Regions from separate parts of the Streptomyces sp. NBC_00829 genome, predicted to be linked through region 2. Evidence: riboswitches for the same ligand, from Rfam matches in the RefSeq annotation. Region 2 holds a riboswitch; each other region holds the start of a gene.
What was found. A riboswitch is a leader RNA that binds a small molecule or an ion and turns the genes downstream of it on or off. The one in region 2 is predicted to bind cyclic di-AMP.

Region 1 (4,202 bases), 6.4 Mb from region 2:
ACATCGCGAAGTCGGCCATGGTGGTGTGGGACCGGTCGTACGGCAGGCCGGTGACGATGGTGAAGCGCGGGCCGCAGTGCGTACAGGTGATGAAGGGGTGCCGGTGGCGCCGGTCGGACGGGTCGGCCAGTTCTGCCAGACAGGCGGCGCAGGTGGCCATGTCCGGGGAGACCAACGTGCGCGCGGGCCCGCCGCTACGGGAGGCGGCGATGGTGAATCCGTGTCCCCCTGCCGGGGGTACGTCCTCGTGGTCGACGGATTCCACGCGGGCGAGCGGTGGCGCCTCGGCCGAGATCCGGTCGCAGAACGACTTCAGGGCCCTGGGTGGTCCTTCGACTTCCGCGACAACACCCTCAGCCGTGTTGGTCACATGTCCGACGAGGTCCAGCCGGGTGGCCAGCGCGTAGACGAAGGGCCGGAACCCGACGCCCTGGACGACACCCCGGACAGTGACCCGCCTGCGCCCGACCGTCCGGTCGACGACGGTGGCGCCCGGCTGCGTACCGGTCACGAGCCCGACTGCGCCAGGGCGCCCGAGCCCGCCGTGTGGGAGTGCGTGCCGTGTTCGTGTCGATGGATGTGCTCCTGGCGGGCCATGACGGGTGCGTGCGTCACCCCGCCGTCGGCCGTAGCCACGGCCCGGTCCAGCAGAGCCCCGATCCCCGTCCCGCCACGCGCCGACGTCAGCAGCACTTCCACACCCGGATTGACCTGTTCGACATGCGCACGAAAAGCGGCTTCGTCGAATTCCACGGCTTCCGCGATATCGGTCTTGGTGATCACGACCAGTTGCGCAAGGCCAAAGGCGGTGGGGTACTTCAGGGGTTTGTCCTCGCCCTCCGTCACCGATGCGAGGACAACTCGCAAGGATTCCCCGAGATCGTAGGAGGCCGGGCAGACGAGGTTGCCCACGTTCTCCACGAACAGCAGTCGGGTGGCATCGGGGAGCCATCCGTCGATGTGCCGACTCAGCATTCCGGCCTCCAAATGGCAGAGGCCGTCGGTCAGTACCTGCTTGACCGGAACTCCGGAACGGGCCAACCGCATTGCGTCGTTCTCGGTGGCCAGATCGGCCGTGAGGGCCGCGACCGGTACTCCCCGATCCCGGGCGAGCAGCAGTTCGGCCTCGAGCAGTGCCGTCTTGCCGCTGCCGGGACTGGAGAGCAGATTGACCACGGTGGTCCCACGGGCGGCGAGTTCGGCGCGCAAAGTGGCCGCTGTCGCGTCGTTCTTGGCGAGTACGGCCTGGTGCAGATCGACCTCACGGCACATTGCTTCAGCACTCCTCGGAGACGGTTTCACGGGTGCAGGCGTGCGGCTGGCCGTCCTCCCAGTGCACGCTGACGATCTGCAGCTCGCGGCCGGCGAGCAGTTCGGCGGTCGCCTCTCCGCACCCCGGGCAGCACAGCTGCGGGGGCATGCCGACTGCCCATTCATCAGCGCATGGGGCACAGCGGGCGCGGCCGGGCACGGATTCGGTGACCAGTTCGGCACCCTCAAGAACAGTGCCGGCGCAGGCCAGTTCGAAGCAGAAGGACAGCGCGTCGGGCACGACTCCGGCCAGTTCGCCTACCTGGAGCCGTACGGACGTCACCGCGGTGACATCGCCCGCTTCGGCCGCCGCCTGCTCCACCTGACCGACCACGGCCAGCGCGATGGACATCTCGTGCATCGGTCTCCGTCCTGGCACAGGCCGAGCTGTCGACCGCCCTGGCCGGGTGCGGCCGGGGCCCGCTCGGGACCATTACAGGCAGGTACCCCGTGGCCGGGAGACCGGCACGCCGACGCCGTGGGGCCGCGTACACCGTTCGGTGCAGCCGGGGACATCGCAGGGAGCGGAGTGCGCGGCCGGGGCCGTGGCCACATCACGTCGCGTGCCGCCCGAGGGGACGCGATTGCACCTCAAACGGGCAGATCCTACCGATAAGCGGCGCTAAAGGAGTATAGGCGAAATATGGGAGTCGAATATCCGAGACCGGACAAACAGCGGGGTTCAAAGTGTCCGGAATGAGCTTTTGCTCAACATTGCACCCGGCATCCATATTGGGGGAACTCGCACGACTTGTCATGCTATTTCGCAGTGCCGCGGAACAGATCACCACACGTCATATCCCGTGACATGAGTCACGTCTCCAAGGTCACGCGAGAAACATCGGCCACGCCCAGACCCGTACCGCAGAAAGAAAGTTGAGTTATCCGCTCGAATTGGATCACGCAATTTCTCCCGCCAGAATCCACATGCCCCATTGCAGTGGTGAATTCGGGACTTGTTCCATCGAGTCCCTCTCGCTTAACGTCACCGTCAATCCCGGACGGACCGCCGAATCCTGCCGCCGTCCGGTAAACCGAACCCACTCACGTGCGGCAGGAGCGGGGGACCCAGGTAAGCCGCCGATCCGGAATCCGGAACGGCTTGGGGTGAAGTCGCATTCCAGTGCGACCGGGCATCTCCAGCCCGAACCCGACAGCTCACCTCGCAGGCGACGGAGAGGAATTCGTCATGCCTGCAAAGGGCAAGCACCGCCGTCCCAAGTCCAGCCCCCTCACCCGTTGTTTCATGGCAGCCGGAGCGGGCGGCGCCGCGCTCGCCCTCCCGGTGATCGGCGCGACCACAGCCTCCGCGGTGCAGCCGGTCGCGCACTCCGCCGTCGCGGTGAAGGCCGTGGCGCCGGCTGTCGCCCCCGCGACTCCGGTCGTCACGAAGAAGGCCGGACCGACGATCTATTCCGTCATCACGGGCGACTCCCTCTCCAAGATCGCGTCGGACCACGCGCTCAACGGCGGCTGGAAGCGGCTCTACCAGGACAACCGGCAGGCCGTGGGCGACAACCCGTCGCTGATTCACCCCGGCCTCAAGCTGACGATCGGCAAGAAGGCCGCAACGGGCGCCCGCGCGTCCTCCGCGCCGGAGCGGGCCAACCGTTCCGCGCGGACGACCGCCCTGTCCGCCAAGACCACCGCTGCCGCGAAGCCCGCCAAGACCGCCGCGAAGCCCGCCAAGACCGCCGCGAAGCCCGCCAAGGCCAAGACCTACACCAACGATCTGGACGGCTGGATCAAGGAGTCGCTGGACGTCATGGCCAAGCACGGCATCCCCGGCACCTACGAGGGCATCCACCGCAACGTGATGCGCGAGTCCTCGGGCAACCCGCTGGCCATCAACAACTGGGACTCCAACGCCGCGGCCGGAACGCCGTCCAAGGGACTCCTCCAGGTCATCGACCCCACGTTCCTCGCCTACCACGTGCCCGGCACGTCGATGGACAGCTACGACCCGGTCGCCAACATCACCGCCGCCTGCAACTACGCGGCCGACAAGTACGGCTCGATCGACAACGTGAACGGCGCCTACTGATCGTCCCGGCAGACCCGCTCGGGCCGTCTCGTCCCGTCACTGGCGTCACATCCTGCGCATGCGCAGATAGCGCCTGAGGTCCGGCAGGACCTGCTTGACGACGGCGGCCAGAGCGGCCGCGGCGGCCGCGCCGCCGATGATGGTCTTCTTCATGCTGTGCTCCTCACTGTGCGGCCTTGGCGGCCTCAGGCGGTGACGCGGACGTCTTCTGTTCGCCGTCCCGCAGCAGGCCCATGATCATCCGTACGGCCTCCGGAACCGCGGCGGCCACGGACGGGCTGAGGCCGATGCCCTCCTCAACGGAGGCGGGTTCGCAGCCCAGGACCAGCGTGCGCCCCGGCGGGCGCGCGCCGGTCCCGGCGCAGAGCGTCCCCAGCAGGGCCAGCACCGCGTCGGGTGACATCTTGTGGCCGTCGAGCTGGGCGTTCCGGGGCTCGACGGCACCGGGCGCGTCGGGTTCGATGAGATACAACGTGCCGGGCTCCTGGCCGCGCTCCGTGGCATCGACCAGGACGACGGTGTCGTAGCCGTCGAGCAGCTGGTACGCCAGGTGCACCCCCCGTACGCCGATGTCCGCGGTCTCCACGCCCTCGGGCAGCCGCTCGGCCGCGAGCCTGCGTACGGTCTCGACGCCGAAGCCGTCATCGCCGAGGAAGATGTTCCCCACCCCGGCGACCAGGACCCGCCGACCGGGCCGGGTGGCGCTCCTCGCGTTCATGCGTCCTCCAGCGGGGCGACCTCGTCGGGCTGGAAGTACAGATACCGGCCCTGTTCACGGCGGATGTCGGCGCCGGGATCGCCCTCCACCGTCACCGCCAGGTGCACCGCCCCGTCCACGTCGTGGAGC
Region 2 (4,202 bases):
CACAGTCGTCCGACCCGGACCCGCCCGGGTGCAGCGGGACGTCAACCCACGTGAGCACGGCGTTCACCGCACCACGGGTTTCTCCCGGCGGGGGACTGAACGTTAGGCGGAGAGTTTTTCCGGCGCGTTAACTGATCTTCGCCCGCCCCATGGACATCAGTCCCCCCAGCCCGTCCTCGATGGCCTCGGCCTGCGTGTCACCGAAGAGCGCCTGCTGCGCGACGAACCCCTGGGCGGTGGCGATGAGCGTGCGGGCCACATGGTCGGCGGGTACGTCGGCGTCCATCAGGCCGCCCGCGCGGTACGCCTCGACCAGCTCCGCCCAGGCCGAGCGCCGACCGGCGTACCCCTCGGCAAGCGTGGCGGCGAGCTCCTCGCTGCGCAGCGTCTCGGTCCACACCTGATCGATGAGCCGGGCGAAGGCCTGCTTGTCGCCGCCGGGAACCTGCTCGGCCAGCATGCCGCGCAGGACACGGCCGAGGAGGGCGTCCGGCATGGGCGGCGGAGTGGACCGGGCGGCTTCGTCGAAAGCCGCTCAGATCCCGACGAAGGCCTCCCCGGCGATGGCCGCGATCAGCTCCTCCTTCGGAAGTAGCGGTACACGGCACCGGCAGAGAGGCCCGCTTCGCGCAGGATGTCCTGCATCGACGTGGCGTGGAAGCCATTGCGCGCAAGGCAGCGGGCGGCACCGTCGCCGACACCCCCACGCGCCGCGCTACGACGAGGCCGCCGCCGGCACCGCGATCGAGGACCGGGTCGTATACGGGGCGATCGTGGTGAGCGACCAAGGACCCCGGCTCATGACCGCTTCGGCCGGCAGCCCGGTCGTGGCCCAGTTGCTCACGGAGGCGGTCACCGCACAGGCACCGGCCGGCACCGCGGTGAAGGTGACGGACGTCGTACCGACACCGGCGGGCGATCCGCGCGGCAGCGCGCTGGCGTCGAGCATCCTGCCGCGGGCCCTCGCGGGCGTCGCGGCGGGAGCCGCGGTCACGCTGCTGGGGCTGCGCGGAGCCCGCGCGGCGACCACACTCATCGGCGCTTCGGCGCTCGTCGGCCTCACCTCGGCCGCCCTGGCCCACAGCTGGCTCGGCGTGCTCACCGGTTCCTGGTGGGGCGAGGCCGGGTGCTCGCCCAGATCCACGCACAGGAGCTGCTGCGGCTGCGGGAGCAGCTGACCGGCACGCTCGTACGCCATACGGGTCAGACTCCGGAGCGGATCGCCGCCGATCTGGAGCGCGAGACGATCTTCGGCGCCGAGGACGCCAGGACCTACGGCCCGGTCGATCACGTGGTCAAGAACCGCAAGGCCTCGCTCCGCTCCCTGGGTTCGGCTGAGCGCCCGACGCTGCCACCCGAACTCCCTGAGGTTGCTCGACCGCGAACGCCGCTCCGATCGGGTGACGCTGCGGCCCGCAGCTCCGAGTTGACGGACGATCGGCCTTCCGTCAACCGCCATCGGTGTACTGATGACCATCCCTCATTCGGTGGAGTTGCCGGTCACCCAACAGCTACGCACAACTTGCGCACCACGACGACCGAACGAGCGGAACAACCCGTTCCACTGCTGGTGCGAGGGTCCTTACGCGTCGCGAACAGGTCGCCGAAATGGCCCTGTCCACCCGAACAGGTGAGTGGTGGTAAAGGTCACAAACCGCCGTTTCGGTTCGGAAATCCGGCATGCCGTGGGTCAAGATCCCTGGGACGACAAGCCCCCGCCACCTCGGCGGGGCGGTCCGAGCGGACGCCGAGTCCTGCCGCCGCATCGGATGACTGGTCGACAGAAGTGCATCGGCAGGAGTGGAGGACCCAAGCAGTACGGGACAGCCGGGCAGTCCGGTCGTCCCTCGGGGTGAAGCCGCATCCGCGGCCGGGCATCTTCGTCCGTCCGAACCCGACAGGTCACCCTTCACAGGCGGCTGACGAAGGGTTGCGCATGACTGCGCAGATTCATGTCCCGTTTCTGCTGACCCGGGCAGGAGCCGTATCGGCCCTGACCCTCGCCGCCGTCGGCGGCACGCTGCTGGCGCCCGGCGCCGTCTCCGAGGCACACGCGGCAACGACGCACGCGGGCAAGGCGCTCAAGGTGGCCGCCTCGAAGAAGGGAGCGCCGTACCGCTACGGCGCGGCGGGTCCGTCCCGTTTCGACTGCTCGGGGCTGACGCTGTATTCGTACAAGAAGGCGGGCAAGAAGCTCCCGCGTACGGCTCAGCAGCAGTACAACAAGACGCGCCACATCTCGGCGTCCTCCCGGCAGCAGGGAGATCTGGTCTTCTTCCACTCCGGCAGCAGCGTCTACCACGTGGGCATCTACGCCGGCAGAGGCAAGATCTGGCACTCGCCGAAGACCGGATCCTGGGTGAAGCTGGAGAAGATCTGGACCAAGCGCGTCTGGTACGGCCGGGTGCGCTGACGGGCCCTTGACGGTCACGCGCCGATCACCGTTCGTCACCGGTGGTCGGCGCGGGCCCTCCCCGTGGTGCACCCGGTGCGTCAGTGCGTCAGCGGCGCCGCCAGCAGGGTCACGCCGAGCGCGGTCAGCGCCCCGCCCGTGACCCCCTCGACCGCGCGAGTCGTGCGCGGCCGACGCAGCCGGTTCCCGAGCCGGTCCACCAGCAGCGCCACCGCCGGGAACCAGATCAGGGCCAGCGCGACGACGATCGCGGCGAGCAGCAGAGTGCGCGGCAGGACCGACGCCCCGTCCGGCACGAACTGCGGGAGCAGGCTGAGGAAGAGGATCGGCGCCTTGGGGTTCAGCACATTGGTGAGGAATCCCTGGCGCAGGCCGCGGCCGACACCGCCGGCCGCCTCCCCCCGCGGATCCTGCGTCACGGGCGCCGGACGCAGCGCGGCCCGTACGGCTCGCACACCCAGACAGAGCACATAGACGCCGCCCGCGATCTGGAGCGCGCGGTACAGCGCCGGCACCGCGACAAGGACGGCCGCGAGTCCCGCGACCGCCAGGGCTGTGTGCACGAGCAGCCCCCCGGCGACCCCGACGGCGGTGGCCAGACCCTCCGGCCGCGAGGCGAGCGCATTGCGCACGACGACGGTGAAATCCGCGCCCGGCATGGCGACCATGCCTGCGGCGACTCCCAGGAAGGCGATCAGTTGTGCGTCCATGGCCCCATCGTGGGCCGATTCAGCCTTTACGGTGTACTTGCAATCTTCTGGGTCTGCCTAAAGCAATGCTTAAGGGGAGTCATGTACGACCCGACGCGGCTCGCGGCGCTTGTCGCCGTCGCGGAGGCCGGTTCGATCACCCGCGCCGCCGCCCGGCTGGGGTACACCGCGCCCGCGCTCCCAGCAGCTGGCCAAATTGGAGCGCGAGGCGGGAGTGACGCTGCTCGTGCGGCATCATCGCGGGGCGCGGCTGACGGCCGCGGGTGAACTGCTCGCGGCGCGGGCCCGCCGGGTGCTCGACGAGATGGAGCGGGCCCGGCACGAGCTGGCGCGGCTCGCTGGGCTGTCCGGAGGGCGACTGCGTGTCGGCACGTTCACGACGGTGGGCGTCCATCTGCTGCCGCCGGTGCTGAGCGCCTTTCGCCGGGCGCACCCGGACGTGGAACTGGCGGTCGCGGAGTACGAACCGCCGGGCGGGGTCGTGGCGGTGGCGGCCGGTGAGGCGGATCTGGCGCTGACGCATGCGTACGAACCGGCGGAACCCGCGCCGCTGCCGCCCGGGGTGCTCCTGGAGCCGCTGCTCGTGGAGGAGCTGGTGCTGGTCACGGCCCCCGGGCATGCGCTCGCGGGTGGCTCGGGGCGGCTGCCGGTCGCCGATCTCGCAGGGCAGCCTCTGATCAGCAGTGCTCCCTCGCATCCGTCGCGCAAAGGTGTCGAGGCCGCCTTGGCCTCGGCCGGGATGACTCCCGCCGTGGTCTGCGAGTCACCCGGCTACGCGCTCGTGTGCGCGCTGGTCAGTTCCGGGCTCGGAGTGGCGGTGGTGCCGGAGATGGCGGCCTCGATGGCGGCGACACCGCTCGGCGTACGGCAGTTGGAACCGGCGGCCTTCAGACGGACGATCTCGGTGGCGCACCGGGGTGAGGAGTCGGGTCCGGCGGCCGAGTCCCTGCGGGCTCTGCTGCGTGGCGCATTCGGGCGCGCCGGTGGCTGACCGCCCCGCCGCCCCTCGGGTCACCGCGCTTTCCGGTCAGTTCTGCACCGGCGCCGTCCACGGCAGGGCGATCCACACGGTCTTGCCG
Region 3 (4,202 bases), 2.8 Mb from region 2:
GAGCCGGCAGCGCGAACTGCGCACGATATCAACCCAGTTGCGGGCGTATGCCGCGGCCGGCTGGCTGACGTCCGACGAACCGCACGCGCTGTCCTCGATGCAGGCGCGCACCATGGCCCGTGACTTCGCGCGCCGCGCCCAGGGCCCGGCCGCCGCTCATGCCGTCTCGGAGTACGAGCGGTTCGCGACGACCCTGGCGTTTCTGCGCCACAGGGCCCACCGGGGCACGGTCGGCCCCGACTTCGTGGCGCGCGAGCAGGAGCTGCTCCACCATCTGTGGCAGCGCAAGGACGTCGCCGGTCCTGCGCTGACCTACGCGGCCCGGGCCACGGGACGTGCGTGGACCCCGCCGCCCTACCGCGACTACGGCGGCTACAACCCGTACCGCTCGTCCTAGACCGGTACCGCTCGCCCCCGGGGTGTCACTCGCCCCGGGGTCGTGTCACTCGCCCCGGGCCCGCTCCTGCGGATCGGGCCGCCGGGCCGTGTCCAAGGCATCGGTGACGCCCCGGACGGAGGCCTCAGACAGTCAGGCCCTTGTCCCGCAGCCAGGTCATCGGGTCGACACCGCTTCCGCCCGGAGTGTGGACCTCCAGGTGCAGATGCGGGCCCGTCACGTTGCCGGTCGCGCCGACGCGGCCGATCGTCTCGCCCGTCGACACCTTCTGGCCGACGCTCACCGACATCGAGGACTGGTGGCAGTACCAGACCTCCGTACCGTCGTCGAGCTCCAGCACCGTGCGGTAGCCGTAGGAGCCGGACCAGCCCGCCGACTTGACCGTGCCGCTGTGGACGGCCTTGACCGGGGTACCGCTGGGGGCCGCGAAGTCCAGACCCGTGTGGTAGCCCGAGGACCACATGGAGCCGGCCTCGCCGAAGGTGGAGGTGATGGTGTACGAGGAGGTGGGCAGGGCGTAGCTCTTCGCGAGCTCGGCCAGTCGCGCGGCCTCCGCCTTGGCCGCCGCCTCCGCCTCGGCCTTCTTCTTCGCGGCCTCGGCCGCCGTCTGCTGCTTGGCCGCCTCCGCAGCGGCCTTCTCGGCGGCAAGCTTCTCCGCGGCGGCCTTGGCCTCGGCCTCCGCCTCGCTCTGCTGCTGCTCGGCCTGCTGGAGGATGCGGGCGCGCAGCGCCTCACCGGCGCCGCTCGCGTCCTGCGTACCGGCCCGGGAGTCGGTGGCGATGCTCATCGTGGTCAGCGGGCCCGTGTCACCGGTGTCCGCTTCCTTGTCGTCGGACATGAAAGAACCGACACCGGGCAGGGACTTGGCGTCGGGAAGGTTGTCCGCGATGGAGTCGGGGAGCGATATGGAGACCGGCGGCTTGTTCTGCGCGGTGGCCATGCCGCCCGCGCCGACCGCGGCGATCACGCCGACACCGAGCACCGTGGAACTGCGGGCGAGTCCGCCGCGCTGCTTCATGACGCGGTGCCGACCGCGCACCGGTCGGACGGAGTCCTCGGTGGGGTTCCATTCCTCCCACGCCCGCTCCGGCGTCTCGTCGCCGAAGACATCAGTTTCGAAGGGTGATGCGGGGGCAGGTGTGTTGGACGCCACGGAGGCGTGCTCCTTTCCTTCCTTCTCGCCTACCGGGTTAGCTGACGGGTTCGGAGCAGGAAGGTCTCCTACGGGCGCTTCAGCCGCGAAAAGAGCGGCAAAAGATACCCGATTCACCCCAATTGATGGTTCCCCGGTTCCCTTGCGGAATTCGGCGCGTGCGCACGGTGCCGCCTCTTGCGACGACTGGGACGACCGCGCTGCGTTATCGAACGTTAATAGACACCGGGGTCCGATTCCAAGCTGTTCCGGGTGATCGTTTAACTACCTTGCCCGGGACTTACCAGGACACAAGCAGCCGGACTCGGGCGACTTGATCGGCACTCGGGCCCGCCCCCTCGGCTGACGGTGCATCACATGTTATGCGGAGGGGCATCCCTCGATCACCCACGGTGCCGAGTGCCCGCAGCGCCTGTCGCCTGTGACCCCGGATGCCCACGGTCCCCGATGCCCGCGCCCAAAAATGCCCACGGTCCCCGATGCCCGCGATCCCGAGTGCCCGGGTACCGCCGGCGTCCGCCGCCATCAGCGGCTGCCCGGACCGCGCTTGACCACCGGAACGGTCCTGCGCCGGTCCGGCTGCCCGTCCGCCGGCCGGCTGACCGCGAGGAGTGCCATGTCGTCCGTGGTCCTGCCGCCCGTATACCGCCGTACATCGCCGACCAGCGCATCCAGAAGCTCCTCCGGCCCGGGAAAGAGCCGCCCGGCCAGCCGCTCGGCGGGGACGTAGAAGACGCCCTCCGCGTCGCGCGCCTCGGACAGCCCGTCCGTGTAGAGGAGCAGCGTGGCCCCGAAGGGCATCGGGTGCGTCTCCGCCCGGTCCGGCCATCCCCCCACGTCGCCCATCCCCAGCGGCAGCGCGGGCTCGGTCGGCTCCAGGCTGTCCAGGTCCCCGTCGGCGTACATCAGCAACGGCTCCGGATGCCCCCGGTTGACCACACGCACCACGCCCGCGTCACGCGGGATCTCGGCGAGCACGGCCGTGGTGAACCCCTCGACGGCGTCCAGACCGCTCCGGCGCGAGCCCTCGCGTCTCAGCGCCCGCTCCAGGCGAACGGCCACCCCTTCGAGCGAGCTCTCCTGCTCGGCGGCCTCCCGGAACGCCCCGATCACCACGGCCACCGTCTCGACCGCCTCCATCCCCTTGCCCCGTACGTCCCCGACCACCAGCCGCACGCCGTGCGGCGTGTCCTGTACGGCGAAGAGGTCACCGCCGATGAAGGCGTCGGCCTGGGCGGCCTCGTACCGCGCGGCGATCCGCAGCCCGGCGATCCGGTCGGCGGGCGTGGGCAGTACGGCCCGCTGGGCGGTCTCCGCGATCACCCGGGCGGACGCCAGACGGGCGCTGCTGCGCCGTACCACCCGGTTGATCAGCAGCGCGAGCCCCGAGACCGTGATCACGGTCGTCACCTCGGTGAAGGTGGTGATGTCCGAGGCGTTGCGGTTGTAGAAATGCAGCCCGGTCACGCCCAGGACCGCAGCGATCCCGGTCAGCAGGGTGCCGACCCAGGTGAAGATCGGGGCCGCGATCAGCGGCGCTGCGGCGAAGAGCGGGACCGCGGTGAACCGGGGCGGGCTCACGAGGTCGAAGATCCAGCCACCGACGATCATCAGCGCGGGCAGCGCACGCACGAACCGCTGAGCGGTGTCGGCGCCGCCCTGCTCTCGGTTCGCCACGGGTGCTCTCCTGCCCGGTCCGCCACGGCTGCGGACGGTACCGCGCCCCTCTCAGGCTGGACGCAGCGGCACCGGGCTGCGACTCGCTGTCCGCCAACCGGGCGAGCAGCCGGGGGCGGATACGACAGTGGCCCGGCACTCGTGTCGAGTGCCGGGCCACTGCCTTCAGTAGCGGGGACAGGATTTGAACCTGCGACCTCTGGGTTATGAGCCCAGCGAGCTACCGAGCTGCTCCACCCCGCGTCGGTGAACACAACCTTACGCCATCCGGAGCAAGATCAAATCCATTTACCGCGGGACTTCGGAAATTCGCACCGATACGGGCGCCCTGACGGGCGCCCACGGCCTCAGCGGCGGCGCAGACGCAGTGCGGTGAGCACGCCGCCGGCACCGATCAGGGCGGCGGCGAGGGCCGCGTACCAGGTGGTGTCGGAGGAGCCCGTGGAGGCGAGCGCACCGGTGGTGGTGACGGGGGTGTTCGCGCCGGTCGTCGCCGTGGCCGTGGCCGTGGCCGTGGCGGACGGAGTGGGGGACGCGGACGCCGAGGCGGTGGGCGACGGCGTGGCGGACGGGGTCGCCGACGGCTTTCCGCCCGGCGTGGTGGTGCCGCGCTCGGGGGCGATGGTGATCGCGCCGTCCGCGCCCAGGAACGGCGTCTTGTTGCCCTCGGCGAGCGAGCTCGACGCGTGCAGCTTCACCTTGAGCGGCTTCTGGACGCCCTTGAAGTCGACCACGCTCACCCGGAGGGTGGTGCGGTGCATGATGAAGTTCTTGCCGATGTCCGACAGCTGCCACTTGTTCTGGCCGTCGATCCGGGTGGCCCTGATGTAGCTGCCGTCGGCCGCGAGCTCCTCGACCACGAGCTGGGGGACGGCCTGCGTGTCGTCGGGGCCCTGCTCGACCTCCAGCGTCGTCTCCAGGTCGGAGTCGAACGTCGCCGTGCCCTTGAGCTGGTGGATCAGGGAGACCTGGCCG
Region 4 (4,202 bases), 6.1 Mb from region 2:
GCGCTCGGCTGGTCGGGGTCCTGGCGGATCTCCGTACAGCAGCTGCCCGACGGCGTGGTGCAGATCACCGGCGGAGTCGGCCACGACGACTCCGGGCTGCTGCGACTCGCACCGGGACAGTCGTACACCTCGCCCGTCTTCGCCGGGCTGTGGAGCGACAAGGGATTCGGCGGGGCCAGCCGCGCCTGGCACGCCTGGCAGCTGGCGCACGTCGTACCGGACGCGGCGGCCGAGCGGCCCGTCCTCTACAACTCCTGGGAGGCCACCGGCTTCGACATCTCCGAGAAGCAGCAGCGGGCTCTCGCGCGCAGGGCGGCGGCCATGGGCGTCGAGCTGTTCGTCGTCGATGACGCCTGGTTCGGGCAGCGCACCAGCGACCGGGCCGGACTCGGCGACTGGACCCCCAATCCCGAGCGCTTTCCGGACGGCCTGGGGCCGCTCGCCGACGAAGTGCACGGGCTGGGTATGCAGTTCGGTATCTGGGTCGAACCGGAAATGGTCAATGCGGACAGCGATCTCTACCGCGCGCACCCCGACTGGGTGCAGCACCACCCCGGACGCGCCAGGATCGAATTCCGCAATCAGCTGGTGCTCAACCTCGCGCGCGAGGACGTGCAGGAATACCTCTGGGGGCAGTTGGACGGCCTACTGAGTAGCACGCCCGTCGACTATGTGAAATGGGACTTCAACCGCTGTTTCACGGATGCCGGATGGCCGGGGGAGGACTATCCCCAGAAGCTGTGGGTCGAGCATGTGCACGCGCTGTACGCACTGCTCGACCGGCTGCGGGCCGCGCACCCCTCCGTCGCCTTCGAGTCCTGCTCGGGCGGCGGTGGCCGGATCGACCTCGGCATCCTCTCCCGTACCGACCAGGTGTGGACCTCCGACAACACCGACCCGCTGGACCGGCTTGCCATCCAGCACGGCTTCACCCAGCTGCATCCCGCGAGGGTCATGGCCGCGTGGGTCACCGACAGTCCGAATGTCCAGCTCAACGGCAGGTTCAGCACGCTTCGTTTCCGGTTTGTCAGCGCCATGGCCGGTGTCCTGGGGGTCGGCGGCGACCTCACCGAGTGGACCGAGGAGGAGCTCGCCGAGGCCCGTGTCTGGGTGGAGCTCTACAAGAAGATCAGGCCGCTGGTGCAGCACGGCGAGCTGTACCGGCTGCGGGCGCCCGAGGGCGGGCTCAGCGCTGTGCAGTACGTCAAGGGCGATGAATCAGTCGTCCTCGCCTGGCTTCAGGCGCAGCACTACGGAGAGCAGCCGCCGCGGCTCCGGCTGCGCGGTATCGACTCCGCGGCGGCCTACGAGGACCTGGACACCGGCGCGCTGCACCGCGGATCCGTCCTGCTGCATCACGGACTGCACACCGGGCTGAAGGGCGACATGGACGCGACGGTGATCCGGTTGCGCCGCCACTGATCTGCCCCTAAGGGATGAAATGGTCGAAATGGGCAGCCCGGCTCCGCGGAATTCCATCGGCATTGTGAGCGCTTAGGCGGTGAACGAGACTATTCGGTCGATAGTCATTGAATGACTGTTCTGTCCGAATTGAGCGATTAAGTATGGCGTGCCCCGTCTGTAATGAGGGCGGCGCGCGGCTCGTGAGCAGGATCTCATCCGTGACGGTGCGTGGCGGGGGCGCCGCCGCGAATTCCTTTGCCCTGCGGGCGCGGGAAGATCATTAATTCACGGAGCGTAACGGGAATTCTCCGGCGATTTCCCGGCAAACAATGATCGGAAAATGCGGCGGCTTGTTCCATTCGGCTCCACTCGTTTACGTTCACGGTCAATCCGGACGGACCGCCTAATCCTGCCGCCGACCGGAATTCGAACCCACCCACGCGTGGCAGGAGCGGGGGACCCAGGTAGTACGCCGAATCCGGACCTCCGGACGGCTAGGGGTCAAGTCGCGCACAGCGCGGCCGGGCATCTCCAGCCCGAACCCGACAGCTCACCTCGCCGGCGCCGGAGAGGAAAGCGCCATGCCCGCAAAGGGTAAGCATCGCCGTCCCAGGACCAGCCCGATCACGCGCGGCCTCGTCGCCGCCGGCACGGGTGGCGCCGCCATCGCGCTGCCGCTCACGGTTGCCACCGGCGCCCACGCCGCGGGCAAGACGGCCCCCGCCACGACGCCGCACACGGCCGTGACCGCCGCAGCCGCCCCGGTCGCGCAGAAGACCGCGCAGAGGCCTGCCGCCGGCCCCGCCACGTACACCGTCGTCGCCGGCGACTGTCTCTCGAAGATCGCCGCCGAGCGCCACGTCCCCGGCGGCTGGCACAAGCTGTACGAGGACAATCGCCGGCAGGTCGGTGAGAACCCGTCGCTGATCCACCCGGGCCTCAAGCTCACCCTGGGCGCGAAGTCGAAGGCGAAGACGCACGAGGAGTCGCAGCCTCGCAAGGAGAAGCGCGACCGCCCGGCCTCCACCGGCTCCTCCGGCACGGGCTCGGACGCGGCCGAGAAGACCACGGCGCAGCCCGCCTCCGACACCGCGGCGAAGAGCCCGGCCAAGACCAGCGGCTCCGGCTTCACCACTCCCGTGGACAGCCCGTCCGTCATCACCCCGTACCACCTGGCCGGCGCCATGTGGTCCAGCGGCTACCACACCGGCGTCGACTTCGCGGCTGCTTCCGGCACGCCGGTCAAGGCCGTCGGCCCGGGCACCGTCGTCTCCGCGGGCTGGGGCGGCGCGTACGGCAACGAGGTCGTCATCCAGCACGGCGACGGCACCTATTCGCAGTACGCCCACCTCTCCTCGCTCGCCGTCTCCTCCGGCCAGAGCGTGAGCGGCGGCCAGCAGATCGGCCTCTCCGGCACCACCGGCAACTCCACTGGTCCGCACCTGCACTTCGAGATCCGCACCGGCCCGGGCTACGGCTCCGACATCGACCCGCTGGCCTACCTTCGCCAGCACGGCGTCACCATCTGAGCCACCTGGCGACCCGCACCACACCTCGTCCCCCCGTGCCGCACCCGCGGCGCGGGGGGACTCGGCGTATTCCGCGTTGGGTGAATCTTGACCGGTGTCATAGATCACCCCTCGTCAACCCCTCCTTACGGTCGCGTAGGTCACACCCGTAAGGGAAAGATATGGTCGCGTGGCAGACGATTCGAGAACAAGGACGAGCGGCGTATTCGGGTCGTACGCGGCGATCGGCGACAGCTTCACCGAGGGCGTCGGAGACCCGGGACCCGACGGGATGTACGTCGGATGGGCCGACCGGTTCGCGGTCCTGCTCGACGACCGGATGCCCGAACACGCCTTCAGGTACGCCAATCTCGCCGTCCGCGGCCGGCTCCTCGACCAGATCGTCGACGAGCAGGTGTCGAGGGCCAGGGAACTCGCCCCGGATCTGGTGACGTTCTGCGCGGGCGGCAATGACATCATCCGCCCCGGCACCGACCCGGACGATGTCGCCGAGCGGTTCGAGCGGGCCGTCGCCGACCTCGCGGGCGCTGTCGGCACGGTCATGGTGACCACCGGCTTCGACACCCGCGGAGTCCCGGTGCTGCGCCACCTCCGCGGCAAGATCGCCACGTACACCGCTCACGTACGCGCCATCGCCGACCGCTACGACTGCCCCGTTCTCGACCTGTGGTCGCTCAAGTCCGTCCAGGACAGGCGGGCCTGGGACGGCGACCGGCTCCACCTCTCGCCCGAGGGGCACACCCGGGTCGCGCTGCGCGCCGCCCAGGTCCTCGGCATCGAGGTGCCCGCCGACCCCGATCAGCCGTGGCCGCCGCTGCCGCCCCGCGGGTCGCTCGAAGTGCGCCGGGACAACATCCACTGGGCGCGCGAACACCTGGTGCCGTGGATCGGCCGACGGCTGCGCGGCGAGAGCTCCGGGGACCATGTCGAGGCCAAGCGCCCGGATCTGCTGCCACTTTGACCGTTCGCCAGGGTGGGGCCGGCTACCGCCCGCCGGGCAGTCGCAGGCCGGCTCCGTGCTGGGCCGGTATCCGTTCCAGCACTCCGCCGGCGAACACGTCGTACAGCGGCAATGAGTCCAGATGCACGTAGCCGATATGACAGTCGCAGACGGCCAGCGGGCAGGCGCGGGGGCGCAACGCGCGCCGGTAGGAGCCGTCGTAGAGGCTGCCCAGCTCGTCGGGAACGAAGTGGCAGCGGCGCACCGTGCCGTCGCCGTCCACCGAGACGACCGACTCGCCGGTCCGGCAGGGCAGTCCGGCCGAGCGG

Region 1: linked by a shared signal. The riboswitch ahead of OG293_RS02710 (transglycosylase SLT domain-containing protein) and the one ahead of OG293_RS31785 (C40 family peptidase) in region 2 are both predicted to bind cyclic di-AMP.
Region 3: linked by a shared signal. The riboswitch ahead of OG293_RS18770 (M23 family metallopeptidase) and the one ahead of OG293_RS31785 (C40 family peptidase) in region 2 are both predicted to bind cyclic di-AMP.
Region 4: linked by a shared signal. The riboswitch ahead of OG293_RS04230 (peptidoglycan DD-metalloendopeptidase family protein) and the one ahead of OG293_RS31785 (C40 family peptidase) in region 2 are both predicted to bind cyclic di-AMP.

Annotation. Positions count from the first base shown of each region.
Region 1 covers NZ_CP108867.1:655,936-660,137, forward strand. The annotation lists gene hypF (carbamoyltransferase HypF) at 1-511, opposite strand, end outside; gene hypB (hydrogenase nickel incorporation protein HypB) at 508-1,272, opposite strand; gene OG293_RS02705 (hydrogenase maturation nickel metallochaperone HypA) at 1,277-1,672, opposite strand; cyclic di-AMP (ydaO/yuaA leader) riboswitch at 2,334-2,496, shown strand; gene OG293_RS02710 (transglycosylase SLT domain-containing protein) at 2,501-3,355, shown strand; gene OG293_RS02715 (DUF6893 family small protein) at 3,401-3,508, opposite strand; gene OG293_RS02720 (hydrogenase maturation protease) at 3,519-4,073, opposite strand; gene OG293_RS02725 (hypothetical protein) at 4,070-4,202, opposite strand, start outside.
Region 2 covers NZ_CP108867.1:7,077,585-7,081,786, reverse strand. The annotation lists partial or broken gene OG293_RS31800 (TetR/AcrR family transcriptional regulator) at 128-762, opposite strand; partial or broken gene OG293_RS31795 (ABC transporter permease) at 720-1,127, shown strand; partial or broken gene OG293_RS31790 (ATP-dependent Clp protease proteolytic subunit) at 1,112-1,243, shown strand; cyclic di-AMP (ydaO/yuaA leader) riboswitch at 1,749-1,933, shown strand; gene OG293_RS31785 (C40 family peptidase) at 1,937-2,413, shown strand; gene OG293_RS31780 (LysE family translocator) at 2,494-3,123, opposite strand; partial or broken gene OG293_RS31775 (LysR family transcriptional regulator) at 3,205-4,114, shown strand; gene OG293_RS31770 (ATP-binding protein) at 4,151-4,202, opposite strand, start outside.
Region 3 covers NZ_CP108867.1:4,268,733-4,272,934, reverse strand. The annotation lists gene OG293_RS18775 (PrsW family intramembrane metalloprotease) at 1-397, shown strand, start outside; gene OG293_RS18770 (M23 family metallopeptidase) at 522-1,550, opposite strand; cyclic di-AMP (ydaO/yuaA leader) riboswitch at 1,562-1,717, opposite strand; gene OG293_RS18765 (PP2C family protein-serine/threonine phosphatase) at 2,076-3,227, opposite strand; tRNA gene OG293_RS18760 (tRNA-Met) at 3,397-3,470, opposite strand; gene OG293_RS18755 (LPXTG cell wall anchor domain-containing protein) at 3,575-4,202, opposite strand, start outside.
Region 4 covers NZ_CP108867.1:1,003,392-1,007,593, reverse strand. The annotation lists gene OG293_RS04235 (alpha-galactosidase) at 1-1,422, shown strand, start outside; cyclic di-AMP (ydaO/yuaA leader) riboswitch at 1,828-1,981, shown strand; gene OG293_RS04230 (peptidoglycan DD-metalloendopeptidase family protein) at 1,986-2,933, shown strand; gene OG293_RS04225 (SGNH/GDSL hydrolase family protein) at 3,103-3,894, shown strand; gene OG293_RS04220 (STM4011 family radical SAM protein) at 3,917-4,202, opposite strand, start outside.